2 regions of the Streptomyces liangshanensis genome follow, and region 1 is predicted to be linked to the other one. Evidence: riboswitches for the same ligand, from Rfam matches in the RefSeq annotation. Region 1 holds a riboswitch; the other holds the start of a gene.

Region 1 (14,377 bases):
CGCGGTGAACGCCGAGAGTTGGCACGCGTAGCTCGACACATTCCGAGCGACGCGCTCCCGGCGCAGGAAGCGTCGGCCCTCGCCGCCTGGTCCGTGCACGGTGAGGCGGTGATAGACCTGGGGCATCACGAAGTTGATCACGTTCAGTTCGCCCGCCGTTCCGATCGCCCTCGCCCGGATCGACAGAACCCGACGTGACCACATGGAGGCACGAACCCGCCCGGTGGCTCCACCTGGGAAGGCAAGGCCGGCGGTCATCGCGCGGTCCACGCGCGGGTCCGTGCGCAGTGTGAGCATCCGGGCGTCGGTCACCGCGGGGGTGTCCCCGCCCAGCAGCCGCGCCACGTGGACCGCGTAGCATCCCGCGTCCATGGTCGCGCCACCGGCCAGCGCGTAGTCGTAGCGAATGTCGCTGAACAGCGGCAGAGGAAAGCACACTTGAGCCTCAACGTGACGCAACTCGCCTATCTCGCCGCTCTCCACGATCTCCCGCATGCGTGCGGCAAGGGGGTGGTGGCGGTAGTGAAAGGCTTCCATCACGACCAGGCCGTCGCGCTCGAACGCGGCGTCGGCGGCGTCAGCGACGCGTTCGGCCTCGGCGCGGTTGGCGGTGAACGGCTTCTCGCACAGGACGTGTTTGCCGGCTTCGAGAGCCTTCAAGGTCCACTGTGCGTGGAGACCGTTGGGCAGTGGCACGTAGACCGCGTCCACTTCCGGATCGGCGAGCAGTTCCTCGTAACCGGAATGGACGACAGGAATGCCGTGCTTCCGGGCGAACTTCTCGGCGCGGGCCTGATCCCGCGCCGCGACAGCGGTCACCGTGACGCCCGGGGTCTGCCGTGCGGGTCGGACGAGCGCGTTCGGCGCGACGGCGGCGGCTCCGAGCACGCCGACGCGGAGGTGGGTAGTCATGGGATGTACGCGATTCCCGTCATGCCGTTCTCGGATTCCGTTCGTGCTCGCGGCCATGCCCCGGAGTTCCGCACACGGCCTCAGCACTCGATGATGTTCACCGCGAGCCCGCCGCGGGCTGTTTCCTTGTACTTGACGGACATGTCGGCGCCCGTCTCCTTCATCGTCTTGATGACCTTGTCCAGGGAGACCTGGTGCCGGCCGTCGCCGCGCAGGGCCATCTTCGCCGCCGTGACGGCCTTGACCGCCGCCATGCCGTTGCGTTCGATGCAGGGGATCTGGACCAGGCCGCCGACCGGGTCGCAGGTCAGGCCGAGGTTGTGCTCCATGCCGATCTCGGCCGCGTTCTCGACCTGTTCCGGGCTGCCGCCCAGGACCTCGGCCAGCGCGCCCGCGGCCATCGAGCAGGCCGAGCCGACCTCGCCCTGGCAGCCGACCTCGGCACCCGAGATGGACGCGTTCTCCTTGAAGAGCATGCCGATGGCGCCCGCCGCGAGGAGGAAGCGGACGACGCTCTCGTCCTTCTCCGCCTCGGTGGCGCCGCCGGCCGCGAAGTTCATGTAGTAGTGCAGGACGGCCGGGATGATGCCCGCCGCGCCGTTGGTGGGGGCGGTGACCACACGGCCGCCGGCGGCGTTCTCCTCGTTCACGGCCATCGCGTAGAGCGTGATCCACTCCATCGCGTGGGCCTGCGGGTCACCGTCGGCGCGCAGCTGGCGCGCGGTGTTCGCGGCCCGTCTGCGGACCTTGAGGCCGCCGGGCAGGATGCCCTCGCGGGACATGCCGCGCGAGACGCAGGCCTGCATGGCCCGCCAGATCTCCAGCAGCCCGGCCCGGATCTCGTCCTCCGTGCGCCAGGCCTTCTCGTTCTCCATCATCAGCGCGGAGATCGACAGGCCCGTCTCGCCGGCCAGCCGCAGCAGCTCGTCGCCGGTGCGGAAGGGGTGGGTGAGGACCGTGTCGTCCAGCTTGATGCGGTCCTCGCCGATCGCGTCGTCGTCCACGACGAAGCCGCCGCCCACCGAGTAGTACGTCTTCTCCAGGAGCAGGCCGCCGTCGGCGTCGTACGCGAGGACGGTCATGCCGTTCGCGTGGTACGGCAGCACCTCGCGGCGGTGCAGGACCAGGTCCTCGTCCGCGTCGAAGTCGATCTCGTGCATGCCCAGCAGGTTGAGGCGCTTGCCGGTGCGGATACGTTCCGCCTCGGCGTCCGCGCGCTCCACGTCGACCGTGCGCGGCGAGTTGCCCTCCAGGCCGAGGAGGACGGCCTTGGGGGTGCCGTGCCCGTGCCCGGTCGCGCCGAGCGAGCCGTACAGCTCCGCCCGTACCTTCGCGGTGTGGGCGAGGAGCCCCTCGTTCTTGAGCCGGCGGGCGAACATGCGCGCCGCGCGCATGGGGCCGACCGTGTGGGAGCTGGACGGGCCGATGCCGATCGAGAAGAGGTCGAAGACCGAGATGGCCACGGGAGGGACTCCTAGCTGGTTGGTAGACGCCGTTGTCTGCCGGGGTGGTGCAGAGATCACGGGTGTACGGGGTGCCGGGGCACCGCGCTCACGGTCCAGTGTGCGCGGTGCCCCGGGAACGCGGGCGGTACGGAGAGCCGTACGGACGATGACGTTCCGGTGCGGGGCGGAGGCCCGGGTGGGGCCCGGTGCCTACAGGCCGGGGTAGAGCGGGTGCTTCGCGGCGAGCGCGGTGACCCGCGCCGCCAGGGCCTCGCGGTCGAAGTCCGGCTTGAGCGCCGCGGCGATGATCTCCGCGACCTCGGCGAAGTCCTCGGTGGTGAAACCGCGGGTCGCGAGCGCCGGGGTGCCGATCCGCAGGCCCGAGGTGACCATCGGGGGGCGCGGGTCGTTCGGGACGGCGTTGCGGTTGACCGTGATGCCGATGCCGTGGAGCCGGTCCTCGGCCTGCTGGCCGTCCAGCTCCGAGTTCCGCAGGTCGACCAGGACCAGGTGCACGTCCGTGCCGCCGGACAGGACGGAGACACCGTGCTCGGTGACGTCCGCCCGCACGAGGCGCTCGGCGAGGATCCGGGCGCCGTCCAGGGTGCGCCGCTGGCGCTCCTTGAACTCGTCCGAGGCCGCCACCTTGAAGGAGACCGCCTTGCCCGCGATGACGTGCTCCAGCGGGCCGCCCTGCTGACCGGGGAAGACCGCGGAGTTGATCTTCTTCGCCAGCTCCTGCGTGGAGAGGATCACTCCGCCGCGCGGGCCGCCGAGGGTCTTGTGCGTGGTGGTCGTGACGACGTGGGCGTGCGGCACCGGGTTCGGGTGCAGGCCCGCGGCGACCAGGCCGGCGAAGTGCGCCATGTCGACCATCAGGTACGCGCCGACCTCGTCCGCGATCCGGCGGAAGGCCGCGAAGTCCAGCTGGCGGGGGTACGCGGACCAGCCCGCCACGATCAGCTTCGGGCGGGACTCCTTGGCGAGGCGCTCGACCTCGGCCATGTCGACCTGACCGGTCTCGGTGTCGACGTGGTACGCGACGACGTCGTAGAGCTTGCCCGAGAAGTTGATCTTCATGCCGTGGGTCAGGTGCCCGCCGTGGGCGAGGTTGAGACCCATGATCGTGTCGCCGGGGGAGAGCAGCGCGAACATCGCGGCCGCGTTCGCCTGGGCGCCGGAGTGCGGCTGTACGTTGGCGTGCTCGGCCCCGAAGAGCTCCTTCACGCGGTCGATCGCGATCTGCTCGATCACGTCGACGTGCTCGCAGCCGCCGTAGTAGCGGCGCCCGGGGTAGCCCTCGGCGTACTTGTTGGTCAGGACGGAGCCCTGGGCCTCCATGACGGCGACCGGAGCGAAGTTCTCCGAGGCGATCATTTCGAGCGTGGACTGCTGACGGTGGAGTTCGGCGTCGACGGCGGCGGCGACGTCCGGGTCGAGCTCGTGGAGCGGGGTGTTCAGAAGCGACTTCGAAGACATCACAGTCCCTGGGGTGTCTAGTTGCCGGAAAATTCCGCGTACTCGTCCGCGGTGAGCAGGTCCTTCGGCTCCTCCGAGACGCGCACCTTGAACAGCCAGCCACCCGCGAAGGGGGCGGAGTTCACCAGCGAGGGGTCGTCCACGGCGTCCTGGTTGATCTCCGTGACCTCACCGGTGACCGGGGAGTACAGGTCGCTGACCGACTTCGTCGACTCCAGCTCACCGCAGGTGTCGCCGGCGGTGACCGTGTCACCGACGCCGGGAAGCTGGACGTACACGACGTCACCGAGGGCGTTCGCCGCGAACTCCGTGATGCCGACTGTCGACACACCGTCCTCGGCGGCCGTCAGCCACTCGTGCTCCTTGCTGTAGCGCAGCTGCTGGGGGTTGCTCATGGGCTGAATTCTCCTGTACGAGGGGGAGTGGTCGGGACGGCCGTCTTGAGGATCGAGACGGGCCGGGAGGGGTGGTCGGGCCGCCGGGCCGCGCGGGCCGGGCGGTGCATGGGGTGACGCGTGTGACGGGTGGGGCGGGTGTGACGGGCGGTGGCGTCGCGGGACTGTGATGTCCGAGACGTCCGTATCACTTCTGACGCTTGTAGAACGGGAGCGCCACGACCTCGTACGGCTCGTGGGACCCGCGGATGTCGACCCCGACACCCGCCGTCCCCGGCTCGGCGAGCGAGGCGTCGACGTACGCGATGGCGATCGGCTTGCCCAGCGTGGGGGAGGGGGCGCCCGAGGTGACCTCGCCGACGACCTGCCCGCCCGCCACCACGGCGTACCCGGCGCGCGGGACGCGGCGGCCCTCGGCGACCAGGCCCACCAGCTTGCGCGGCGGGGCGGCCGCGGCGCGCTCGGCGGCGGCCTCCAGGGCCTTGCGCCCGACGAAGTCGCCTCCGTTGGACGTCTTGTCGAACTTGACGACCCGGCCCAGGCCCGCGTCGAAGGGCGTGAGGGCGGTGGACAGCTCGTTCCCGTACAGCGGCATGCCCGCCTCCAGGCGGAGGGTGTCCCGGCAGGACAGCCCGCAGGGCACCAGGCCGACCGCCGCGCCGGCCTCGGTCAGCGCCTGCCAGAGGGCCTCCGCGTGCGCGGGGTCGACGAACAGCTCGAAGCCGTCCTCGCCGGTGTAGCCGGTGCGGGCGATGAGCGCGGGGACGCCGGCGACCGTGCCGGGCAGGCCCGCGTAGTACTTCAGGCCGTCCAGGTCGGCGTCCGTGAGCGAGCGCAGGATGCCGGGGGACTCCGGGCCCTGGACCGCGAGCAGCGCGTACGCGTCCCGGTCGTCCCGTACCTCCGCGTCGAAGCCCGACGCGCGGGTGGTCAGCGCGTCCAGGACCGTCTGCGCGTTCGAGGCGTTGGCGACGATCATGTATTCGTCCTCGCCGAGGCGGTAGACGATCAGGTCGTCGAGGATCCCGCCGTCCTCCTGGCAGATCATCGTGTAGCGGGCGCGGCCCACGGCGACCGCGCCGATGTTGCCCACCAGCGCGTGGTCCAGCAGGTCGGCGGCCTTCGGGCCGGTGACGGTGATCTCGCCCATGTGCGAGAGGTCGAACAGGCCGGCCCTCGTACGGACGGCGAGGTGCTCGTCGCGCTCGCTCCCGTACCGCAGGGGCATGTCCCAGCCCGCGAAGTCGGTCATGGTCGCGCCCAGCGCGCGGTGCACCGCGTCGAGGGCGGTGAGGCGGGGGGTGCTGCTCGGGGCAGAGTTCATCGGTGGTGACTCCCAGGGCATGACGACGAGGACGGTCCTCCCCATCTGTCATCGGAACCTGAGAGGTTCACCACGACCGCACGGAACCACGGACGACTCTCCGTACGTGCTCACGGTCGTGACTTGCACCTTGGGTGGGACCGCGACGGGCGGCCCGCTTTTCAGATCTGCCTCATCCACGCGGTACGGGGCCTGAGAGATTCAAGGGGAGAACTTGCTCCTTCGGCGCCCGGCGCACACGGTGAACCGGGACTCTCCCGCGCGGATTCAAACGGCCTGTATGCAGTTGGCGCCGTCATCATCGCACGCATCGGGGGCGCGTGGGGGATCGGCCCCGGACGTGGCGACGACCCGCCACACACCGTGAAAGGCTTGCGCGGCATTACCAATTCTTTACACTTTACGGGCAAGGGTCTGGCAGGGGTCGAAGGCCAGGGTGTCTGACCTGACAGGGGGACGGCGATGACGTCGCAGGGGTCCGGTGCGTATGTGACATCGACAGGGACGGCCGCGGCGGGGATGGCCGGCCCGGGGGGTGCGAAGCCGGGGGCGGCCGCGTTGTCGGGGGCGGCGTTGTCGGGGACAGGAGTGCCCGTCCAGCCGGCCGCGGCGGCCGCCAGGGACCTGCCCGTCCGGCCCGCGCCGGTCGTCCGCGATCTGCGCGGCCGCGACGGCAGGGTGCCGGCCACCCTCTTCTTCGCCGCGGGGGACGTCGTGGTCGTTTCGGGCCTGCCCGGCAGCGGCAAGTCCACGCTGATCCGGCGGACGGCCGCGGGCGGCGGCATCGACTCGCAGGACGCCCGGGACCGCTGGGCGCGCCGGCTGCCCCGCCGCCTGCCGTACGCGGTGTACCGCCCGCTGGTGCGCGTCGCCCACTACACCGGGCTGTGGCGGGCGCTGCGGTCCGGCGAGAGCGTGGTCGTGCACGACTGCGGTACGCAGACCTGGGTACGGCGCTGGCTGGCCCGCGACGCCCGCCGGCGCGGCCGCGGCCTCCACCTCGTCCTGCTCGACGTCACCCCGGACGTGGCCCGCGCGGGCCAGCGCGAGCGCGGCCGGGGCGTCTCGGGGTACGCGTTCGCCCGCCACCGGCGCGCGGTCGGCCACCTCATCGGGGACGCCGAGTCGGGCCGCCTCCCGAGGGGCTGCGCCTCGGCGACCCTCCTGGACCGCCCGGCGGCCGGGACTCTGTCCGCCATCGCGTTCACCGCGGCTACCGCCTAGGGTTCTGCCGCAGGCAGAGGTGAACGGAGGGGTGGAGCGCGTGAACACAGCATGGCCCGGCAACGAGCTCGAAGAGGTGCTGGCGGCCTCGCTCGGGAACGACGCCGCGGGCGGGCGGCTCGTCGAGGTGCTGGGACGCAGTCAGGTCTGGGTGCCGCTGCCGCAGGGCGGCGGCCCCGACAGCCAGAGTCTCGACCTGCCGACGATGGACATCGAGGGGGCGCCCTATGTCCCGGTGTTCAGCTCCGAGGAGCAGTTCATGGGCTGCGTCGGCGCGCACATGCCCTTCACCGTGGCCCCCGCCCGCGAGTTCGCCCGCGGACTGCCCCCGCAGCTCGGCATCGTCGTGAACCCGGGCGGCGCCGTCGGCATGCCGCTGCCCCCGCTCGCCGTCGCCGAGCTGTGCCGGGTGGGCCGCACGCCGCTCGACGGCCCCGCCAGCGGCGGCCGGGTCAGGCTCTTCCAGCCGGACTGGCAGGAGGACCCGGTCGACTTCCTCGCCGCCGCCGCCGCGGAGTTCGAGGCGTCCGGGGTCGTGGTCTCCGCCCGCCGGGCCCTCGCCAGCGTCGAGGGCGAGCCGCCGGTGCTCTTCGTGGGCGTCCAGCTCGCCTCCTGGGAGGCCCAGGACCGCAACGCGCCGATGGATGCCCTGGGCCGCGCCCTCGGCCGGGTCCAGGTGCCCTGGCCGGTCAACCTGGTCCTCCTGGACATGACACAGGACCCGGTCGGTGCCTGGATGCTGGCACGGGTGCGTCCGTTCTACCAACGCGGGTAGGCGCGTCCACCCACGCCGGTTAGCCGCGCCCGCCCACGCTGGTGGGCGCGGCGCGGAAGGCGGGCGCGCGGGCGCCGGGGGCGGCCGGGCCCCGGGCCGTACGCCCCCGGGGCACGCCGCCATGCGGTCGGAGCGCTGTCATGGGCGGCACCTAAGCTGGTTTGATGACGGGGCCGAGTCCGGGGGGAGACGGTCGAATGGTGGATCGAAGAGGGGCGGGACCCAGGGTGAGCGCGTCAGGTACCGCGGCGGCCGGCCGGGCCGAGCAGCTGCTCCGCCAGGTGACGCCAGGACGCTACGACGCGTACGAGGCGCTGCTCCAGGCCCTCGCGGAGGACCGGGTCTGGATGCTGCTCTGGCAGGGGAGCGCGGGCTCGCCCGACGCCCAGTACGGGAACATGCAGGTGGAGGGGCTGGGGTACGCGCCCTGCGTGACCTCCGCCCAGGAGCTGGCGGTCAGCGGCTGGACCCGTACGCACGAAGTGGTCACGGGCCGCGACATCGCCCGCGTCCTGTACCCGGACCGCTGGGGGATCTGGCTCAACCCGCACGCCCCCGGCGGCGGCGTCGGCATCCCCTGGCTCGACCTGCGCCGGATCGCCACCGGCCTCGACCGCATGCCGGCGGGACCGCTGCGGCTGTCCGAACCGGCCATCGAGATCCCGCAGTTCTACGCGCAGCTCACGCAGAACGCGCACCGCACCCCCGCGGTCCGCGCGCTGCGCCGCGCCTGGGTCCAGCCGGCGCTCGGGGCCCCGTACCTGGCCATCGGCCTGGACCTGTACGACACCAGCCCCGGCTCCGTCGACTCCGTCCGCACGATGATGCGCCAGTCGGTCGGGGCGGTCCCGGACGGGCTGCCCGTCTCGACGGTCGCGATGTCCGACGAGTACGACCCCGTGACGATGTGGCTGCGCGCGAACACGCGGCCTTTCTACGACCGTGAGGCGCACGCGTCGCCCGCCCCGGCGACGGGGTACGGATATCCGCCGCCGGCGTCCCGCGCTTACTGAGCGTGCCTCGCTCACTGAGACGGACCGCTCCGCACGGAGCGTGCACACTACATCTACTCGTGTCGGGCAAAACGGTCATCACGGGCAGGCGGTCGGCCTTGACGCGCGTAGAGCCGCCCGGGTCGTGGGCTTGAGAGCGAAATGTCCACTCTCCGCCGGAAGGTGGGGTGTTGGCGCGCTTGGTGGCCATTTGACGGTCAATGACAGTCGTCCGTCCATGGTTACCCGCAGTCCGGATAACGGAACACCTCTAACAGCATCACGGTTGAGCATCCATTGCCCTGGGGGGCTGGCGGCTGATCATGGCGGCAATGAAGACTCCCCGCATGCATGGCCTTTCGGGCCTGTGTGCGAGTAGCTCGGCCCGCGTGACGGAGTCAGACCACTGCTCGCGCTGCTTAAGGAACGGGCCGCTACAGCGGCAAGTGCGGGCCGGTCACCGCCGGTTGAGAGAGGGTTTCTGCCACGATGACGGCACCATTGCACGAGCCGACCACCGAAACGGCCCCGAGCGCGACTGAAGAAGTTGCCGCCGTCGCGGGGAAGTCGGTCCAGGGGCGCTCCCTCAGCCGGATCGCCTGGGGGCGCCTGAAGCGGGACAAGCTGGCACTCGCCGGCGGAACCGTCGTGCTTCTGCTGATCCTGGTCGCGATCCTCGCGCCACTGATCACCCACCTCGCGGGCCAGTCGCCGGACGACTACCACGAAGACCTGATCGACCCCCTCTTCTCGACGCCGACGGGCTCCCTCGGCGGCATCAGCGCGGACCACTGGTTCGGCGTCGAGCCGGTCAACGGCCGCGACATCTTCGCCCGGATCGTCTACGGCGCCCAGGTCTCGCTGCTCGTCGGCTTCCTCTCCGCCGTCGTCGCGGTGGTCTTCGGCACCGTCCTCGGTGTCCTCGCCGGCTACTTCGGCGGCTGGTTCGACTCGCTGATCAGCCGCGTGATGGACATGCTGCTCTCGTTCCCGCAGCTGCTGTTCATCATCGCGCTCGTCTCCGTCATGCCGAACGACATGCTGGGCCTGAGCGGCAGTGGTGTGCGGATCCTGGTGATGATCCTGGTGATCGGCTTCTTCGGCTGGCCGTACGTCGGCCGTGTCGTCCGCGGCCAGACGCTCTCCCTGCGCGAGCGGGAGTACGTCGAGGCGGCCCGCAGCCTCGGCGCCGGGCAGACGTACATCCTGTTCAAGGAGCTGCTGCCCAACATCGTCGCGCCGATCATCGTCTACACCACGATGATGATCCCCACGAACATCCTCACCGAGGCGGCCCTGAGCTTCCTGGGCGTAGGGGTGAAGCCCCCCACCGCTTCCTGGGGGCAGATGCTGTCCTCCGCGGTGAGCTACTACGACGCCGACCCGATGTACATGATCATCCCGGGTCTGGCGATCTTCATCACCGTGCTGTCCTTCAACCTCCTGGGGGACGGCGTGCGTGACGCGCTCGACCCCAAGGGTTCGCGCTGAACTGCGGTACACCGAAGCCCGTTCCTTCCACACGGGCAGTTACTCACACGGAGGATCCGAGATCGTGACATCCCTACGCACCAGAGGCCGGCGCAAGCAGGTCATCGCCGCCGCGTTCGTGACCGCGGCCCTGCTGGGCACCGCGGCGTGCGGCGGCGGCAACACGAAGGACGAGGGCGGCAAGAGCGGCGCCGCGGGCTTCGACGCGGCCAACAACAAGGTCGCCAACGCGTCCGACAAGAAGGGCGGCGAGCTCAAGTTCGCGAGCGTCCAGGACACGGACTCGTGGGACACCACGCGCGCCTACTACGGCGTCGTGTGGAACTTCATGCGGTACTACAGCCGCCAGCTGGTGACCAACAAGGCGGAGGCCGGCAAGCCGGGCGCCGAGGTCACCCCGGACCTGGCGACGGGTCTCGCGAAGGTCTCCCCCGACGGGAAGACCTACTCGTACACCCTGCGTGACGGGATCACCTGGGAGGATGGCAAGGCCATCACCTCCGAGGACGTCAAGTACGGCATCGAGCGCCAGTGGGCGCAGGACGTGCTGCCCGGCGGCCCCGTCTACCTGCGCGACGTCCTCGACCCGGACGGCAAGTACAAGGGCCCGTACAAGGACACGTCGAAGGACGGCCTGAAGGCCATCGAGACGCCGGACCCGAAGACGATCGTCTTCCACCTGCCGAAGCCGAACTCGGACTTCCAGGAGATGCTCGCCCTGACCTCCTCGTCCCCGGTCCGCAAGGACAAGGACACCAAGTCCAAGTACGGCCTGCACCCGTTCTCCTCGGGCCCGTACAAGTTCCAGTCCTACACCCCCAACAAGGGCACGGTGCTGGTCCGCAACACCGCCTGGAAGCAGTCCTCGGACCCGATCCGCAAGGCGCTCCCGGACAAGATCTCGATCACGATCTTCTCCAACCCGGACGAGATGGACAACCGCCTCCTCGCCGGTGAGTACGACCTCGACTTCTCGCAGACGGGCCTCGGTGTGCAGGCGCGCATCAAGGCGCTGAAGGAGGACAAGGGCAACCTGGACAACCCGGTCTCGGGTTACATCCGGTACGCCGCGTTCCCGCAGAGCGTGAAGCCGTTCGACAACATCCACTGCCGCAAGGCGGTCATCTACGGGGCCGACCACAAGTCGCTCCAGACCGCGCGTGGCGGCCCGCTCGCGGGTGGCGACATCGGCACCAACATGCTGCCCCCGTCGATCCCCGGCGCCGAAGGCCAGAAGTACGACCCGTACGGCGTCCTCGCCAACGACGGCGCGGCCAACATCGCGAAGGCCAAGGAAGAGCTCAAGGCCTGCGGTCAGCCCAACGGCTTCAAGACCACCATCGCGGTGCGTAACAACAAGCCCGTCGAGGTCGCCAGCGCCCAGTCGCTCCAGGCGTCGCTGAAGAAGATCGGCATCACCACCGAGCTCGACCAGTACGACGGCGCGCAGACCTCGGGCATCATCGGCAACCCGACGATCGTCAAGAACAAGAACTACGGCATCATCATCATGGGCTGGGGCCCCGACTTCCCGTCGGTCCAGGGCTACGGCGTGCCGCTGTGGGACAGCAAGTTCATCCTGCCCAGCGGTAACAACAACTTCGCCCTGATCAAGGACCCGAAGATCGACGCGAACTTCGACAAGTTCACCACCGAGCTCGACCCCGCGAAGAAGGTCTCCATCGCGACCGAGATCAACCACCAGGTGAGCGAGGGCGCGTACTACCTGCCCTTCACGTTCGAGAAGTTCATCAACTGGCGTTCCACCCGGCTGACCAACGTGTACACCACGGACGGCTACGCCGGTAACTACGACTTCGTCAACCTCGGTGTTGTGAAGTAACCACCTTCGGTACACCCGCCGTACGGCACGAAAGGCAGGTGAAGGCCGGCGTGGCGTGACCGCGGGCCATCGGACGAACTCCGGTGGCCCGCGGTCCCGCCGCAGGGCCGAGAGCAGTGCTCGCATACCTCATCAGGCGGCTCATGGCCGTCGCAGTGATGCTGGTGGTCATCATGTTGGTGGTCTTCTGCATCTTTTTCCTTGTCCCCAAGTGGGCGGGCGTCGACCCGGCCACGATGTACGTGGGCAAGGTGTCCGACGCCGCGGCCGTCGAGGCCGTCCGGCAGAAGCTCCAACTGGGCGACCCGATCTTCGTCCAGCTCTGGGAGTTCTTCAAGGGCATTTTTGTCGGACGCACGTATTCGTCCGGCGGTGACGTCACCAAGTGTGCGGCTCCCTGCTTCGGTTACTCGTTCCGCACGGAGCAGGCCATCTGGCCGCAGCTCACCTCAGCTCTGCCGGTGACCCTGGCGCTGGCTCTGGGTGCGGCCGTCCTGTGGCTGGTCTTCGGTCTCGCGGCGGGTGTCCTGTCGGCGCTCAAGCGTGGTTCCTTCTGGGACCGCGGCGCGATGATCGTCGCGCTGAGCGGCGTCTCGCTCCCCATCTACTTCACCGGTCTGCTCTCCCTGGCGGTGTTCCACTACAGCCTGGGCTGGCTCGACGCCAAGTACGTACCACTGGACCAGAGCTTCACCGGCTGGTTCGGCGGCATGATCCTGCCCTGGGTCACGCTCGCGTTCCTGTACGCGGCGATGTACGCCCGCATCACCAGAGCCACCATGCTGGAGGTGATGGGTGAGGACTACATCCGTACCGCCAGGGCCAAGGGCCTGACCGAACCGGTCGTCATCGGCAAGCACGCCATGCGCTCCACGATGACGCCGATCCTGACCCTGCTCGGCATGGACCTCGGCGCCCTCATCGGCGGCGCGATCCTGACCGAGACGACCTTCAGCCTCCCCGGCCTCGGCCAGGCCGTGCTGGAGGGAATCAAGACCGGAGACCTGCCGGTGATTCTCGGTGTCACGCTGATCACGTCGGTCGCGGTCATCCTCGCGAACCTGCTCGTGGACATCCTGTACGCCGTGATCGACCCTCGAGTGAGGCTCGCATGACCGACCTGAGCAAGACGGGCTCCGCCCCCGGCGAGCCCGTCGCCACAGGCTCCCGCCCCTCCGAGGCCTTTCTCGACGTACGAGACCTCCGCGTCCACTTCCCCACGGACGACGGCATCGTCAAGTCGGTCGACGGCCTCAGCTTCCAGCTGGAGAAGGGCAAGACCCTCGGCATCGTCGGCGAGTCCGGCTCCGGGAAGTCCGTCACCTCGATGGGCATCATGGGGCTGCACACCACCGGTCAGTACGGCAAGCGCAAGGCACAGGTCTCCGGAGAGATCTGGCTGAACGGCGAGGAACTGCTCTCCGCCTCACCGGACCGGGTGCGCAAGCTCCGCGGCCGGGACATGGCGATGATCTTCCAGGACCCGCTGTCGGCCCTGCACCCGTACTACACCATCGGCAAGCAGATCATCGAGGCCTACCAGGTCCACCACAACGTGGACAAGAAGGCCGCGCGCCGCCGTGCCATCGAGATGCTCGACCGCGTCGGCATCCCGCAGCCCGACAAGCGCGTGGACTCCTACCCGCACGAGTTCTCGGGCGGTATGCGGCAGCGCGCGATGATCGCGATGTCCCTGGTCAACAACCCCGACCTGCTGATCGCCGACGAGCCGACCACGGCTCTCGACGTGACGGTCCAGGCCCAGATCCTGGACCTGATCCGCGACCTCCAGAAGGAGTTCGGCTCCGCGGTCATCATCATCACGCACGACCTGGGCGTCGTCGCCGAACTGGCCGACGACATCCTCGTGATGTACGGCGGCCGGTGCATCGAGCGCGGGCCCGCGGAGCAGGTCTTCTACCAGCCCCGGCACCCCTACACCTGGGGTCTGCTCGGTTCCATGCCGCGCATCGACAGGGAACAGACCGAGCGCCTCATCCCGGTCAAGGGCTCCCCGCCCTCCCTGATCAACATGCCGACGGGCTGCGCCTTCAACCCGCGCTGCCCGTACGCCGACGTACCCAAGGGCAACATCACCCGCACCACGCGGCCCGAGTTGACCCAGGTCGAGAGCGGGCACTGGGCCGCCTGCCACATGTCGGAGCAGGACCGGGACCGCATCTGGACCGAAGAGATTGCGCCCAAGCTGTGAGCGAGGACAAAGACGTGACGATTCCCGCCCAGAGCGCCGGCTCCGGCGTCCTGAGCAAGGACCCCGCCCCGGGCGAGACCCTGCTCAAGGTCACCGGGCTCCAGAAGCACTTCCCCATCAGGAAGGGCCTGCTCCAGCGCCAGGTCGGCTCGGTCAAGGCCGTGGACGGCATCGACTTCGACGTGCGCGCCGGAGAGACGCTGGGCGTGGTGGGCGAGTCGGGCTGCGGCAAGTCGACCATGGGCCGGCTCATCACGCGCCTGCTGGAGCCGACCGGCGGCCAGG
Region 2 (14,377 bases), 4.5 Mb from region 1:
ACGGTCGAGGTCCCCCTGGTTCGGCACGTAGACCTCCGTCACCCGACAGCCCGTCACCTTGGCGGACGATCGAGCGTCGCAGTTGGCGTGAGACCGCGAGGACAGAGGCGAACCGCGAGGTCATCAAGGTCCATGCCGCTGTACGACAATATCCGTATCTGTCGCGAGGGTGCCGCGCCGGAGTGGGGCAGCTGCCACTGGCCGTACGTGGCGGATCCAGGTGCCGGACCGTTCAGCGCCGTGCGGGCATGACGAAGCCTCTGCCGAGCGGACGTCTATGCACCCCGCCGACAGACAAGTCCAGCTCAATGGCGTGGGCCCAGCCTGATCAACTGTGCCCACAGGCGCCCCACCGCGTCCCCTGCGCGGCGAACTCCCCATCAGCTCGACCTCGCTGTCATAACTCACTTTCGGCGGACGGCACCCGGCCCCTAGGCTGAGCCGATGACGTCGATCAAGAAGTTCCAGGTCACCTTCGACTGCGCGGAGCCCGAGCGCCTCGCCCGGTTCTGGTGCGAGGTGTTGGGGTACGTCGCCCCGGCGCCGCCCGAGGGGTTCGCCACCTGGGACGACTTCAACCGCACACAACCGCCCGAGGAGCGCGACGCGTGGTTCTCGTGCGCCGATCCCTCCGGGGCGGGTCCGCGCCTGTTCTTCCAGCGCGTGCCCGAGGGGAAGGCCGCCAAGAACCGGGTCCATCTCGACGTACGGGTCGGCACCGGGCTCGTGGGGGCGGAGCGCCTCGCCGCACTGGAGGCCGAGTGCGCGCGACTCCTCCCGCTCGGCGCCGTACACGTGCAGACGCTCTACGCCGACGACAAGAACGAGTCGTGCATCCCGATGCTGGACATCGAGGGCAACGAGTTCTGCATCGACTGAGGGCCGGCCCAAGGGCCCCGCGCGCGTTCCGAGGGGCCGATCGCCTACCGTCGGCGCATGCGGATCCGAATCGTCGACGCCTTCACCGACCGCCCCTTCGCCGGCAACCCGGCGGGGGTGCTGCTCCTGGACACGGCCGGGTTCCCCGACGACGGGTGGCTGCTGCGGGTGGCCGCGGAGGTGAACCTGTCGGAGACGGCCTTCGCGCATCCCCTGCCGGACGGTGGCGACGCGGACTGGGCGCTGCGCTGGTTCACCCCGCTCACCGAGGTCGACCTGTGCGGCCACGCGACCCTGGCCACGGCCCACGTGCTGCGCACCACCGGCCGGGCGGCCGGACCCCTCCGCTTCGCCACGCGCTCGGGGATCCTGGGCGCCACCGCGCACGAGGACGGGTCGGTGACGCTGGACTTCCCCACCTCGGCGCTGATTCCGGTGGAGACCCCGGAGGGCGTCGGCGCCGCGCTGGGGGCCGAGCCCGTGTCGGTGCACCTCACCTCGGAGCGGATCGGCGACCTGCTGGTGGAGCTGGCGGACGAGCGGACGGTACGGCGGCTCGCACCCGATCCCGGGCGGCTGGCCGCTCTCGCGCGGCGCGGCGTGGTGGTGACCGCCGCCGCGGAGGACCCGGCGGGTGGCTACGACTTCGTCTCGCGCGGCTTCTTCCCCGCCGTGGGGATCGACGAGGACCCGGTGACGGGCAGCGCGCACACCGCGCTCGCCCCGTTCTGGTCGGCGCGGCTGGGACGTACCGAGCTGACCGGTCTCCAAGGAGGGGTCCGTACGGGAACGGTCCGTACGTCCCTGCGCGGTGACCGCACCCTGCTCACCGGCCACGCGGTCACGGTCATCGACGGCGAGCTGCTCAGCACGCCTTAGGCCGTAGAGGGCACGGAAGGCCCTACGCCGTCGGCAGCCACCCCACCTTGCCGGCCAGCAGCGCGTATCCGACGAACGCCCCGATGTCGAGCAGCGAGTGCGCCACCACCAGCGGCCCCACCCGCCCCCAGCGCCGGTAGAGCAGGACGAAGACGACGCCCATCACCATGTTGCCGAGGAAGCCGCCGATCCCCTGGTACAGGTGGTACGAGCCGCGCAGCACCGAGCTGGCCACCAGGGCCGCCATCGGCGTCCACCCCATTTGCCCGAGGCGTCGCAGCAGGTAGCCGACGACGATGACCTCCTCCAGCACGGCGTTCTGCACCGCCGAGAGGATCAGCACCGGGAACTTCCACCACACACCGGGCAGCGACTCGGGCACCACCGTCAGGTTGAAGCCCGCCGACTGCGCCACCAGGTAGAAGGCGAGTCCCGCGCTGCCGATGCCCGCCGCGACGAGCGTGCCGCGCCCGAGGTCGGGTCCCGGCCGCGTGCGGTCGAAGCCGAGGTCCCGCAGGCCGCTGCGCTCCCTGAGCAGGAAGTGGGCGACGAGGACGACCGGCACCAGGGCGGTCGTGATGCCGAACAGCTGCCAGGCAAGATCGAGCCACGGCCGCCCCGGGGCCGCCGACGAGTTGAGCGAGGCCGCCTGGTCCCGGAGCGCGCCGGGCCGGGTCACCGAGCCGATGAAACTGATCAGCGCCGACACGCCGCTCGCGCCCAGCGAGAGCGCCAGGACGAGCACCGTCTCGGACCGGAGGATCCGCCGCTGGGCGTCCTCCTCGGGAAAGGAACCGGCCACCTGATCCACGTCCGCCCGCACACCTGCCTCCAGTTGAGTATTCCCGCCTCATGCCACTTGCCGTGCCGCTAGGGTCTCGAATGCGGGTACGAAGATCGCGCGCGACAGGCCGGGGGACGGCCGCCGTTCAGCGGCGGGGTACCCCCTCTTCTACACCCATCGAGCCGCACCCTTCGCGCCCACCCCTGTCTTCGAGCCCGCCCCTGTTCACCCCTCACGAAGGAGGGCGCCACCGCCATGGGACGTCACAGCTTGCCCGACGACAGAGCGGCGCGCCCTGCCGGACCCCGGCCCCCGCGCCGCCGCGGCGTCGCGATCGCCACGGCTCTCGTGCTGACGGTGGTGGCGGGGGCGGCCGTCGCGGTGGCGACCGGCGCGCTCTCCTCCGGCGGCGCCTGCGCGGACGTCCCGGTACGGCTGCGCCTGGTGGCCTCGCCCGACATCGCGCCCGCGCTGCGGGCCGTCGCGGACCGCGCCCGCGCGGACCGGGTGACGTCCGACGGGCGCTGTCTGGACGTCCGGGTCGTCGCCCGGGACAACTACCGGGTCGCGAGCGCCCTCTCGCGCGGCGCGGCGGCCCCGGACTTCGAGATCTGGGTGCCCGACTCGGGCCTGTGGGTGGACCGCGCGGAGAGCGTCGGGGACGCCGCGTCGCTGACCCCGGCCGGCAACGTGGCGCTCTCCCCGGTCACCTTGGCCGCCGTGCCCGCGACGGCCGCGGCACTCGGATGGCCCAGGAAGACGTACACCTGGGCGGGGCTGACGACGGCCGCGGCGGAGCGGGACCGGCGGCTGCTGGGCGCGGCCGACCCGGCGCGCAGCGCGACCGGCCTGCTGGCGCTCACCAGCATCGCCCGGTCCTCGCGCGACGGCGGCCCGGGCGGGGACACCAGGGCGGCCGCCACCGCGAAGCTCCTGTCGCAGCGCGTCACGGACTCCGACGGCCAGGTGCTCAGGACGCTGGCCGAGGACGACTCGGGCGCGGAGAAGGGCAACCCCCGGCGCAACGAGGCGGTGCTGCTCTCCGAACAGGCCGCCTTCGTCCACAACTCGGGCGGCAACGGCGCCGCGAGCCTCCAGCTCTTCTACCCCACCGACGGCGCGCCCGCCCTGGACTACCCGTACAACCTGGTCGACGAGTCGGAGCTGACCACCGACGAGAGCCGCGCCGCGATGCGGTTCATGGCGCTGCTCACCGACGACGCCTCGTACCGCACGCTGGAGGACCACGGCTTCCGAGCGGGAGCGGCGGACGCGCCCGTGGACGCGGCGCTGGTCGGTACGGCGGGTGGCCGCGCCCCCCAGCCGTACGACACGGACGACGCCAGGCCCCCGACGGCCGAGGAGGTCCGCCGGACGCTCGGCCTGTGGACCGTCACCGTGCAGAGCGCCCGGCTGACGACGGTCGTGGACGCGTCGGGCTCGATGGAGGCGCCGGTCCCCGGGCGCGGCGGCCAGAGCCGGATGGACGTCACCAAGGCCTCGCTGCTCCAGGCGCTGGCGCAGTTCACGCCCGAGGACGAGATCGGGCTGTGGAAGTTCGCGACCCGGCTGGACGGGGCGAAGGACTACGTGAAGGTGCGGGAGACGGCCCGGCTCGGTGACGCGGCCAAGGGCGGCGGCACCCACCGCGAGGAGCTGTCGGACGCCTTCTCCGCGCTGGAGCCGGTCCCCGACGGCGACACGGGTCTGTACGACACGGCGCTGGCGGCGTACGAGGAGGCCCAGGCCTCGTACGTGAAGGGCAAGTTCAACGCCGTGGTGCTGCTGACGGACGGCACCAACAAGGACGCGCGGAGCATCTCGCGGGCCGCGCTGGTCAGCCGGCTGCGGGCGCTCGCGGATCCCACCCGTCCGGTGGCGCTGATCGGCGTCGCGGTCGGCCCCGACGCGGACCGGGCGGCGGTGCACGAGATAGCCAGGGCGACCGGCGGCGCCGGGTACGAGGTGAGCGATCCGGGCGACATCCAGGCGGTGATCCTCCAGGCCATCATGGCGGTCGGCGAGGAAAAGCCCTGAGCGCCGACAAGCCCTGAGCCCCCGGAGGCTCCGCGTCCGCCCCGAGGCTCCGGAGGACCCGCGTACCGTACGCCCCCACGCCCCCGGTCAGGCCGGGCCGCCGCCGCCCGGCGCCGGGAGCCCGGTCGGCCAGGTGTGCACGGGCTCCCCGCGGTGCATCAGCTCGCTGTAGCGCCGGGTGGTGGCGGCCAGCGCGGCCTCCCGCCCGAGCCCCTCGTCCCGCGCCCGGTGGTAGGTGTCCACCTGCCAGGAGGCGCCGTTCACCCGGAGCTTGCACCGTTCCTCGATCACCCCGAGGTAGAAGTCGCGGTCCGCCGGCTCGACCTGCCATGCGTCCAAACCCGCCGCCGCCAGGGGGAGCAGTTCGTCCCGTACGAGCTTCACGGCCGGCACGGTGGTGATACCGGTCCCCCGGCCGGGGCGCGGCCAGCGCAGCTCCGCGTCGATGCCATGCCGGCACGCGGTCTCGAAGTTGGCGGCGGCCGCGTCGAACGGCAGCCGCTTCCACACCGGCCGTGTGTCGTCCGCGAGGGCCCGCACCAGCCCGTAGTAGAAGGCGGCGTTGGCAATGACGTCGGTGACCGTCGGTCCCGCGGGCAGGACGCGGTTCTCCACCCGCAGGTGCGGCACACCGTCGGCGACCTCGTACACCGGCCGGTTCCACCGGTAGACCGTGCCGTTGTGGAGCGTCAGCTCCGCGAGATCGGGCACCCCGCCCTCGTCCAGCGTCCGCAGCGGGTCCTCGTCGTCGCAGATCGGCAGCAGCGGCGGGAAGTAGCGCAAATTCTCCGCGAACAGGTCGTACGCGGAATCGATCCAGCGCTCCCCGAACCACGTCCGCGGCCGCACTCCCTGCGCGGCGAGTTCGGGCGGCCTGACATCCGTCGCCTGGAGGAACAGCGGCGGCCTGGATTCCCGCCACAACTCCCGCCCGAATAGGAACGGGGCATTGGCACCCAGTGCCACTTGAACCGACGCGATCGCCTGCGCGGCGTTCCACACGTCCGCGAATCGGGCGGGGGTGACCTGGAGATGCAGCTGTACGGAGGTGCAGGCGGCCTCCGGGGTGATGGACGCGGACCGGCAGGTGAGACGCTCCACCCCCTCGATGTCCAGCGCGAAGTCCTCTCCCCTGGCCGCGACCATCTGCTCGTTGAGCAGGGTGTAACGGCCGACGTCGGAGAGATTCGCGGACACCGTGTCGTCCTGGGTGAGGGTCGGCAGAATCCCGATCATCACAATGCCCGCGTCGACCTCGTCGGCCTTCCGGTGGGCATATCCGAGGCCGGCCCGCAGCTCCTCGGCCAATTGGTCGAGAACGCGCCCCTCCAGCCGGTGAGGAGCTATATTCACTTCCAGATTGAACATTCCGAGTTCGGTCTGGAAATCACCGCTCGCGATCCGTTCGAGGACCTCGCCGTTCATCATGCGCGGCATTCCGTCCGACCCCGCGAGATTGAGCTCGATCTCCAGGCCCATCAGATTCTTGGGCCGGTCGAACCTCTTCTCCGCCAGGAGCCGCCCCAGCACCGCCAGGCACTGCTGCAACTTCCTGCGGTATTTCTGCCGATCGGACAGAGCGAACCCGTCCGCCTCGACCTTCTCCCCCATCGAAGCGTCCTCCTCCAGTAGGCAGCCCCGGGCTCCGGCCGCTCGCGTCACGGTCGATAATGCCCAGACTCCGTGATCCGTAACGCCTCCTCACCCTCCGGGCAACGGGTAGAGTGGAGAGTGAAGGCACGCGGCACATTCCCCTGGCATGAAGCGCGATCCGCAGACCCGCGCAACGCTCATGGATTGTCGACGTGCCGTGGTCTTCCCTGCAGCCAGTTTCGGCCGTCCACGGGCAACCAATCGGCCCAGGCCAGCCGCTCGCGTTCCGCGTTTATCCAAGAAAACGCGGCCCCGAGACGGACCTGATTGTGCCTTGCCCGCAATATTCGCGACGGCTAGAAGAAACATGGTGTGAACACGTGTCGTATAACATCCGTGTACGAGGCAGAGAGGCGCCGCCCGGCTTTAGGGCCCCAGGCCACCCTCTGACCACGCATGCTGACAGCGCCGTCCGCACACGCACGACCTCACGCACCACCCTGTCTCCTGAGTGAGAGGCAACCCACCATGCCGCTGCATGTCCCCCCGGCCCCCGCACCCGCCCTTCGCAGCGTTCTCGCGGCACTCGGTTCCCCCACCGCCGTTCGCGAGGCCCGCACACCCGCTCTCCGGTCCGTCCAGGGACCGCTGAGCCCCGAGTTCCCCCTCCCGCTCCATGTGCTGGACCAGGTAGCTCCGAAAGGCCGTGCGGTACCCCCGGCGGGTCGTGCGCCGCGGACGAGGCTGGTCGGCTGGCGCTTCCTGATCCGCAGCGGCGACCGTGCCGTGGCCGCCGCCGACACGATGCTGACCGCGGACGGCTGGGCGTTCTCACGCTTCTTCGAGGGCCCCTACCTGGCGTCCACGGAGCGGGCGCTGCGCCACGCGGAGACCCTGGGGACGTCGTACCAGCCACGGCTGCTGTCGGTGCCGGAGCTGTACATGATCACGCTGTGGCTGCACAGCGACACGGAGGCCGACGCGTCCGAGGGCTCGCCCCTGCCCGCCGACATCCTGGTGCCGCTCGCCCCGGCCCCGCCGGGCATCGCCGCCCACCGTCCGCACGGCGTCGCGGAGTTGCTGCCGATGATCGGGCTGAGACTGGCCCCGGCGCCGCTGCTGCGCACGCCCGCCTGACCTGCGTACCCGCTGCCACGAAGCCCCGCGACCCGGCCGGTCGCGGGGCTTCGCGCGTGCCGCTCCCCCGCACTCCACCGGCGCCGGTACGTGAACCGGCCGGTCGGGCGGACAAGTTGAACTGAACCGTCCGGCCGGGTGACGCGTCCTTGGCCAGAAGGAAGTGCTGCCGTGAAATACCTGCGGATCGCCGTCCGTGGGGCAACACTAGGACCGGACCATCAGATACGGGGGAGGCGGCCATGACCTCATCGAGCCGCAGGACACTCACCACGACGCAGCGAAAGAACCCAGCCATGTGCCAGCACCAGCCCGTGTGCCCGTCCGCAGACTCCGCCGACCGGGACGCCGCCCGTCTGACGGCCCACCATCCGGAGCAGGGCTGGAGCCTGCTGTGCAACGGCGTTCTGGTCTTCGAGGACACCGGTGAACTCCTGCCCGACGGACGGATCATCGCGCCGCACCGCCCGCGCGGCGAGCAGGCCGTGACGGCGGCCTGAGCCGGCGCGCGACCGCGTGCCACCGGCGACCCCGCCCGCCCGTGGCACGCACGGGCGAGCGGGGTCGCGCTGTCAGTGGTCGTACGCGTCCATCGGCGGGCAGGAGCAGACCAGGTTGCGGTCGCCGTACGCGTCGTCGATCCGGCGCACCGGCGGCCAGTACTTGTCCGCGGCCGAGACACCGGCGGGGAAGACCGCCTCGGCGCGGGTGTACGGGTGGTCCCACTCCCCGCCGAGCGCCGACGCCGTGTGCGGCGCGTTGCGCAGCGGGTTGTCGTCCGCGGGCCACTCGCCCGAGGCGACCTTCTCGACCTCGGCGCGGATCGCGATCATCGCCTCGCAGAACCGGTCCAGTTCGCCCAGGTCCTCGCTCTCGGTCGGCTCGATCATCAGCGTGCCGGCCACCGGGAACGACATCGTCGGCGCGTGGAAGCCGTAGTCGATCAGCCGCTTGGCGATGTCGCTGACACTGACGCCCGTCGCCTTCGACAGCGGGCGCAGGTCCACGATGCACTCGTGCGCGACCAGGCCGTTGGGGCCGGTGTAGAGCACCGGGTAGTGCGGCTCCAGGCGCTTGGCGATGTAGTTGGCGGCGAGCACCGCGACCTGCGTCGCGTGCTTGAGGCCCTCGCCGCCCATCAGCCGTACGTACGCCCAGGAGATGGGCAGGATGCCCGCGGAGCCCCACGGCGCGGCGGAGATCGGGCCGACGCCCGTCTCGGGTCCCGCGGCCGGCTGGAGGGGGTGGTTGGGCAGGTACGGGGCGAGGTGCGACCGCACGCCGACCGGACCCACACCGGGGCCGCCGCCGCCGTGAGGGATGCAGAACGTCTTGTGCAGGTTCAGGTGCGAGACGTCGGAGCCGAACTTGCCCGGCTTGGCCAGCCCCACCAGCGCGTTGAGGTTGGCGCCGTCGACGTAGACCTGGCCGCCCGCGTCGTGCACGGCGGCGCAGATGTCGCTGATGTGCTCCTCGAACACCCCGTGCGTGGAGGGGTAGGTGACCATCAGGACGGCCAGCTCGGCGCCGTGGCGCTCGATCTTGGCGTGCAGGTCCTCGACGTCGACGTCGCCGTCCTCGCGGGTCTTGACGACCACGACCTTCATCCCGGCCATGACCGCGCTCGCGGCGTTCGTGCCGTGCGCGGAGGACGGAATGAGGCAGACCGTGCGCTGCGTGTCGCCGTTGGCCCGGTGGTACGCCCGTACGGCGAGCAGCCCGGCCAGCTCCCCCTGGGAACCGGCGTTGGGCTGGAGGGACACCGCGTCGTACCCGGTGACCTCGGCGAGCCGCTCCTCCAGCTCCCTGATCAGCGTCAGGTAGCCCGCGGCCTGCTCGGCCGGCGCGAAGGGGTGCAGGGCGGCGAACTCCGGCCAGGTGACGGACTCCATCTCGGTGGTCGCGTTCAGCTTCATGGTGCAGGAGCCGAGCGGGATCATGCCGCGGTCGAGCGCGTAGTCCCGGTCGGAGAGCTTGCGCAGGTAGCGCAGCATCGCCGTTTCGGAGCGGTGCTGGTGGAAGACCGGGTGGGTGAGGATCTCGTCGGTGCGCAGCAGCGTCGCGGGCAGCGCGTCCCCGGTGGCCGCGTCGAGCGCCTCGATGTCGGCGTCGACGCCGAACGCCGTCCACACGGCGGCCAGCTGGGCGCGCCCAGTGGTCTCGTCGCAGGCGACGGAGACGTGGTCGGCGTCGGCCCGGTAGAGGTTGACGCCGTGCTCACGGGCGGCGGCGACGACCTCGGCGGCGCGGCCGGGGACCCGGACGGTCAGCGTGTCGAAGTACGCGCCGTGCACGACCTCCGCGCCGCCGGCGCGCAGCCCCTCGGCGAGCAGCGTCGCGTAGCGATGGGTGCGCCGGGCGATGCCCCGCAGGCCGTCGGGGCCGTGGTAGACCGCGTACATGCCCGCCATCACGGCGAGCAGGACCTGCGCGGTGCAGATGTTGCTGGTGGCCTTCTCGCGGCGGATGTGCTGCTCGCGGGTCTGGAGGGCCAGCCGGTACGCCTTGTCGCCGTCGGCGTCCACGGACACCCCGACGAGCCGGCCGGGCAGCGTGCGCGCGAACTTCTCCCGTACGGCCATGAACCCGGCGTGCGGTCCGCCGAAGGCCATCGGGACGCCGAAGCGCTGGGTGGTGCCGACGGCGATGTCCGCGCCCAGTTCGCCGGGCGAGGTGAGGAGCGTCAGCGCGAGCAGGTCGGCGGCGACGGTGACGAGGGCGCCGAGCTCGTGCGCCCGCTCGACCAGGGGCCTGATGTCCCGTACGGCCCCGGAGGCGCCGGGGTACTGGAGCAGCACGCCGAAGACACCGCGCTCGGCGACGTCGGCCGGGATGCCGTCGGTCAGGTCCGCGACGACGACCTCGACGCCGGTCGGTTCCGCGCGGGTCCTGATGACGGCGATGGTCTGGGGCAGGGTGTCGGCGTCGATCAGGAAGACACCGTCCTTGACCTTGCCGGCGCGGCGGGACAGTGCCATCGCCTCGGCGGCCGCCGTGCCCTCGTCCAGCAGGGAGGCGCCGGAGGTCGGCAGGCCGGTCAGGTCGGCGACCATGGTCTGGAAGTTCAGCAGGGCCTCCAGGCGGCCCTGGGAGATCTCCGGCTGGTACGGCGTGTACGCGGTGTACCAGGCCGGGTTCTCCATGACGTTGCGCAGGATCACCGGCGGGGTGAACGTGCCGTAGTAGCCGAGGCCGATCATCGGGGCGAGGACCGTGTTGCGGTCGGCGAGGGCGCGCAGCTCCGCGAGGACCTCGGCCTCGGTACGGGCCCCGGGCAGCCCGAGCGCCTCGGCGCTCTTGATCACGTCGGGCACCGCGGCGGCGGTCAGCTCGTCCAGCGAGCCGTAGCCGACCTGCGCGAGCATCTTCGCCTGGGCCGCCCCGTCGGGCCCGATGTGGCGCTGCTCGAAGGGGACGCCACGCTCCAGCTGGGAGAGCGGAATGCGGTGGTCGGTCATGTTGGGAGGCCTCCTGGTCGTCACGACCTGCGAGGGGCACCAAGGCGCGGGTGCCCGGACGGCCTCCCCCTCTGTCATCTGACCTGAGAGCTTCACCGGGCGCCAGGGGGCCGCCCGGCTTTCACCGTCGGTGAGGGCGGACGCCGTCGACGCCTGCCCTGCTTTCCAGAGTGACCTCGTCCGTGCGGTACGGGGGCCTGAGAGATTCCGGGGAGGATTTGCTCCTTCGGCGCCTCCGGCGATCTCTCCGGAGGACTCTCCCGCACAGGGTCAGCAGCCGTGTGCCAGCCTACCAGCGAGGTCCCGCGCAGGGCTTTTCGAGTGGCCGACAGGCCGGATCTGCACTTTTCTTATGAGTGGACCACCGGGTCTTCCCCGCTTGTGCGACCAGTTGGAGGGACCGTGGAGAACGACATCGATCCGCGCAGCCTGATCGGCCGCAAGGCGTTCGACCGCGACGGCCACAAGATCGGCACGGTGGACGAGGTGTACCTCGACGACGCGACGGGCGTGCCCGAGTGGGCGGCCGTCCGCACCGGGATCTTCAGCCGGGACGCGTTCGTCCCCCTCGCGCCCAGCACGCTGGAGGAGGAGACGCTCCGCATCCCCTTCGAGCGCTCGCTGATCAAGGACGCCCCCGACTTCGGCGTCGGCCGGCACCTCTCGCCCGAGCAGGAACTCCAGCTCTACCGCCACTACGGCCTCGCCCTGCCCGAGCCGGGCCCGCCGGAGCGCCCGGCCTCGCTGTCCGACGGGGACTCCGCGCGTGACTTCGGGCGGGTCGCGGGCCAGGACGACTGATCCGGCTCGGGCCCGTCCTGGGGCGCTCCGCCGGTCAGGGGCAGCGGGTCCGACAGCTCCAGTTCGGGATCGTCCACCCAGAAGGTCCGCACCCGCCCCGGCGCGGACCAGGGCTGCTCGAACCGTACGGTGACCCGGCGCAGCCCGCTGCCCTGCACCCACCCCGCGCCGAACGCGGCGTGCCGCACGTCGTGCCCGGCGGGGAAGCGGCGCTCCGCGGGCAGGTCCGCCGCCTCCGGCGCCCCCTGAGCGGCCGGTACGCCCCCGGCGGGCGCCGGGCGCGCCTCGGGCGCCGTCCACCCCTCCCCGGGCCTCTCAGGGCCGTCCACCGGGGCGGCCGGGGCCACCGCGGCCCGCCCCGCGTCCGCGGCCGCCCCCTCCCCGCCCGATCCGTCGGCCCGCGCCTTCCCCTCCGCCGCCCGGTCGGCCGCCGCCTGCGCGAACAGGTCCTCCTGCGTGTAGTCCGCGAGCCCGCTCACCCCCACGCCCAGCAGCCGGACCCCGCCGGTGGTGTCCACCGCCTCCAGCAGCCGCCCCGCCGCCTCCCGCACCACACCGGGGTCGTCGGTGGGCCCGCGCAGCGTCTCCGAGCGGGTCAGCGTCGAGAAGTCGTACCGCCGGACCTTCAGCACGACCGTCCGCCCCGAGTGCCCGGCCGCCCGCAGCCGCTGCACACACCGGTCGGCCAGCCGGTCCACCTCCGTCCGCACCCGCACCCGGTCGTGCAGGTCCACGTCGAAGGTGTCCTCCACGGACACCGACTTGGCCTCCCGCTCGGCCACCACGGGCCGGTCGTCGTGGCCCCCCGCCATCCGGAACAGCGACGCGCCGTGCGACTTCCCCAGGAGCCGCACCAACTCGTCCTCCCCGGCCTCCGCCAGGTCCGCGACCGTGGTCATCCCGGCCCGCCGCAGGTGCTCCCCCGTCGCGGGACCGACACCGGGCAGGGTCCGTACGGTCATGGGCCCCAGGAGCGCGCGCTCGGTCCCCGGCTCGACGACGACCAGGCCGTCGGGCTTGGCCTGTTCGGAGCCGATCTTCGCCAGCATCTTAGACCCCGCCAGCCCCACGGACCCGGTGAGCCCCGTCGTCTCCAGGATGTCCCGGCGCAGCCGCTCGCCGGCGGCCCGCGCGGAGGTCGTGTCGCCGGCCGAGCCGCCCGCCTCCAGGTCCACGAACGCCTCGTCCAGGCTCAGCGGCTCCACCAGCGGCGACAGCCGGCGCAACAGCTCCATCACCTGCTCGCTGATCGCTCGGTAGACCGTGAAGCGCGGGACGAGATACGCCGCGTTCGGCGCGAGCCGCCGCGCCTGCGCCATCGGCATCGCCGAGTGCACCCCGAACCGCCGCGCCTCGTACGAGGCCGTGGAGACCACCCCACGCGGTCCGAGACCGCCGACGACGACCGGCTTTCCGCGCAGACTCGGCTTCGCCGCCTGCTCCGCGGCGGCGAAGAAGGCGTCCATGTCCAGATGCAGGATGGTCGGGGCGGCTCTCACACCCCCGATGCTCCCTCACCGCACTGACAATCGGCCGGTACGGCGTGGGAGCCGGACACGCCCCGGGGCCGGGCGGTCAGACCGCCCGGTCCCTGCGACGCCTGGCCAGTTCGTCCGCCGGGTTGTTCCCCACGAGCGTCTCGCCCGTGTCGATCCGCTCCCCGTGCAGCTGGGACAGCGCGGCCTCGACGTCCCGCCAGACCACCCCGACCGCGATCCCGAAGATCCCCTGGCCGCCCTGGAGCAGATCCACGACCTCGTCCGGCGACGTGCACTCGTAGACCGTCGCCCCGTCGCTCATCAGCGTCATCCGCTCCAGATCCTGGACGTCACGGGCCCGCAGGTGCCGTACGGCCGCCCGGATGTTCTGGAGAGCGACCCCGGTGTCCAGGAACCGCTTCACGATCTTGAGGACGACCACGTCACGAAAGCTGTAGAGCCGCTGCGCCCCGGAGCCGTACGCCGCGCGCACGCTGGGCTCCACGAGCCCCGTGCGCGCCCAGTAGTCCAACTGGCGGTACGTGATCCCCGCCGCGGCACACGCCGTCGGTCCGCGGTACCCGACCGTCTCGGTACCGGGGTCGGCCGTCTCGCTCCGCAGCGGGAACGCCCCGCCCACCGCCGTACCGTCGCCGCTGCTTCTCACGCCGACCTCCGTCCTTGACCTGCCCTCAACGACGGTAGGGAGTCACTCGGGGTGCGTCAACGATCGCCGCACTCGCCACGCCGAGTGATAATCACCTTGAGAGTGGTTTCGCGTGTCCCGGTCCCGGGAAAGGCTGACCGAATGTGCCGTCGGAGGCCCGGGGGCCCCCGACGTCAGGCACTCACCGACCGCTCACTGGCTGTTGGTCCCGAAGTCCTCGGGAGAGATCTGGTCGAGGAACTCGCGGAACTTCTCCACCTCGTCCTCCTGCTCGTCCGGGATGGCGATACCCGCGTCGTCCAGGACACCGTCACTGCCGTAGATCGGCGTACCGGTGCGCAACGCGAGCGCTATGGCGTCGGACGGCCTGGCACTCACCTCGACCCCGCTGGCGAAGACCAGCTCCGCGTAGAAGACGCCTTCCCTGAGATCCGTGATGCGGACCTCGGTCAGCTCCTGCCCCACGGCCTCAAGGACATCCTTGAAAAGGTCATGGGTCAGCGGCCTGGCAGGCGTCATGCCCTGCTGGGCGAAGGCGATGGCGGTGGCCTCCCCCGGCCCGATCCAGATGGGAAGGTACCGATCGCCTCCCACTTCACGCAGGAGCACGATCGGTTGGTTGGAGGGCATTTCCACCCGGACACCCACAACGTCGAGCTCGTTC

The links. Region 1 has a riboswitch for glycine ahead of gcvT (glycine cleavage system aminomethyltransferase GcvT). Riboswitches for the same ligand answer to the same signal wherever they lie in the genome.
Region 2: another riboswitch for glycine. It lies ahead of gcvP (aminomethyl-transferring glycine dehydrogenase); the one in region 1 lies ahead of gcvT (glycine cleavage system aminomethyltransferase GcvT).

The regions. Positions count from the first base shown of each region.
Region 1 covers NZ_CP050177.1:2,288,747-2,303,123, reverse strand. Annotated here, with positions in the region: gene HA039_RS09690 (Gfo/Idh/MocA family protein) at 1-912, opposite strand, end outside; gene HA039_RS09685 (L-serine ammonia-lyase) at 993-2,375, opposite strand; gene glyA (serine hydroxymethyltransferase) at 2,568-3,836, opposite strand; gene gcvH (glycine cleavage system protein GcvH) at 3,854-4,231, opposite strand; gene gcvT (glycine cleavage system aminomethyltransferase GcvT) at 4,419-5,555, opposite strand; glycine riboswitch at 5,727-5,825, opposite strand; gene HA039_RS09665 (AAA family ATPase) at 6,075-6,779, shown strand; gene HA039_RS09660 (enhanced serine sensitivity protein SseB) at 6,820-7,554, shown strand; gene HA039_RS09655 (enhanced serine sensitivity protein SseB C-terminal domain-containing protein) at 7,782-8,567, shown strand; gene HA039_RS09650 (ABC transporter permease) at 9,036-10,037, shown strand; gene HA039_RS09645 (ABC transporter substrate-binding protein) at 10,102-11,880, shown strand; gene HA039_RS09640 (ABC transporter permease) at 11,997-12,995, shown strand; gene HA039_RS09635 (ABC transporter ATP-binding protein) at 12,992-14,092, shown strand; gene HA039_RS09630 (ABC transporter ATP-binding protein) at 14,107-14,377, shown strand, end outside.
Region 2 covers NZ_CP050177.1:6,750,378-6,764,754, reverse strand. Annotated here, with positions in the region: gene HA039_RS29355 (hypothetical protein) at 1-42, opposite strand, end outside; gene HA039_RS29350 (VOC family protein) at 445-879, shown strand; gene HA039_RS29345 (PhzF family phenazine biosynthesis protein) at 937-1,758, shown strand; gene HA039_RS29340 (CPBP family intramembrane glutamic endopeptidase) at 1,781-2,560, opposite strand; gene HA039_RS29335 (substrate-binding domain-containing protein) at 2,798-4,579, shown strand; gene HA039_RS29330 (glutamate-cysteine ligase family protein) at 4,667-6,190, opposite strand; gene HA039_RS29325 (hypothetical protein) at 6,701-7,309, shown strand; gene HA039_RS29320 (DUF5999 family protein) at 7,606-7,809, shown strand; gene gcvP (aminomethyl-transferring glycine dehydrogenase) at 7,882-10,767, opposite strand; glycine riboswitch at 10,943-11,040, opposite strand; gene HA039_RS29310 (PRC-barrel domain-containing protein) at 11,170-11,568, shown strand; gene HA039_RS29305 (DNA polymerase IV) at 11,463-13,067, opposite strand; gene HA039_RS29300 (MerR family transcriptional regulator) at 13,144-13,713, opposite strand; gene HA039_RS29295 (bifunctional nuclease family protein) at 13,906-14,377, opposite strand, start outside.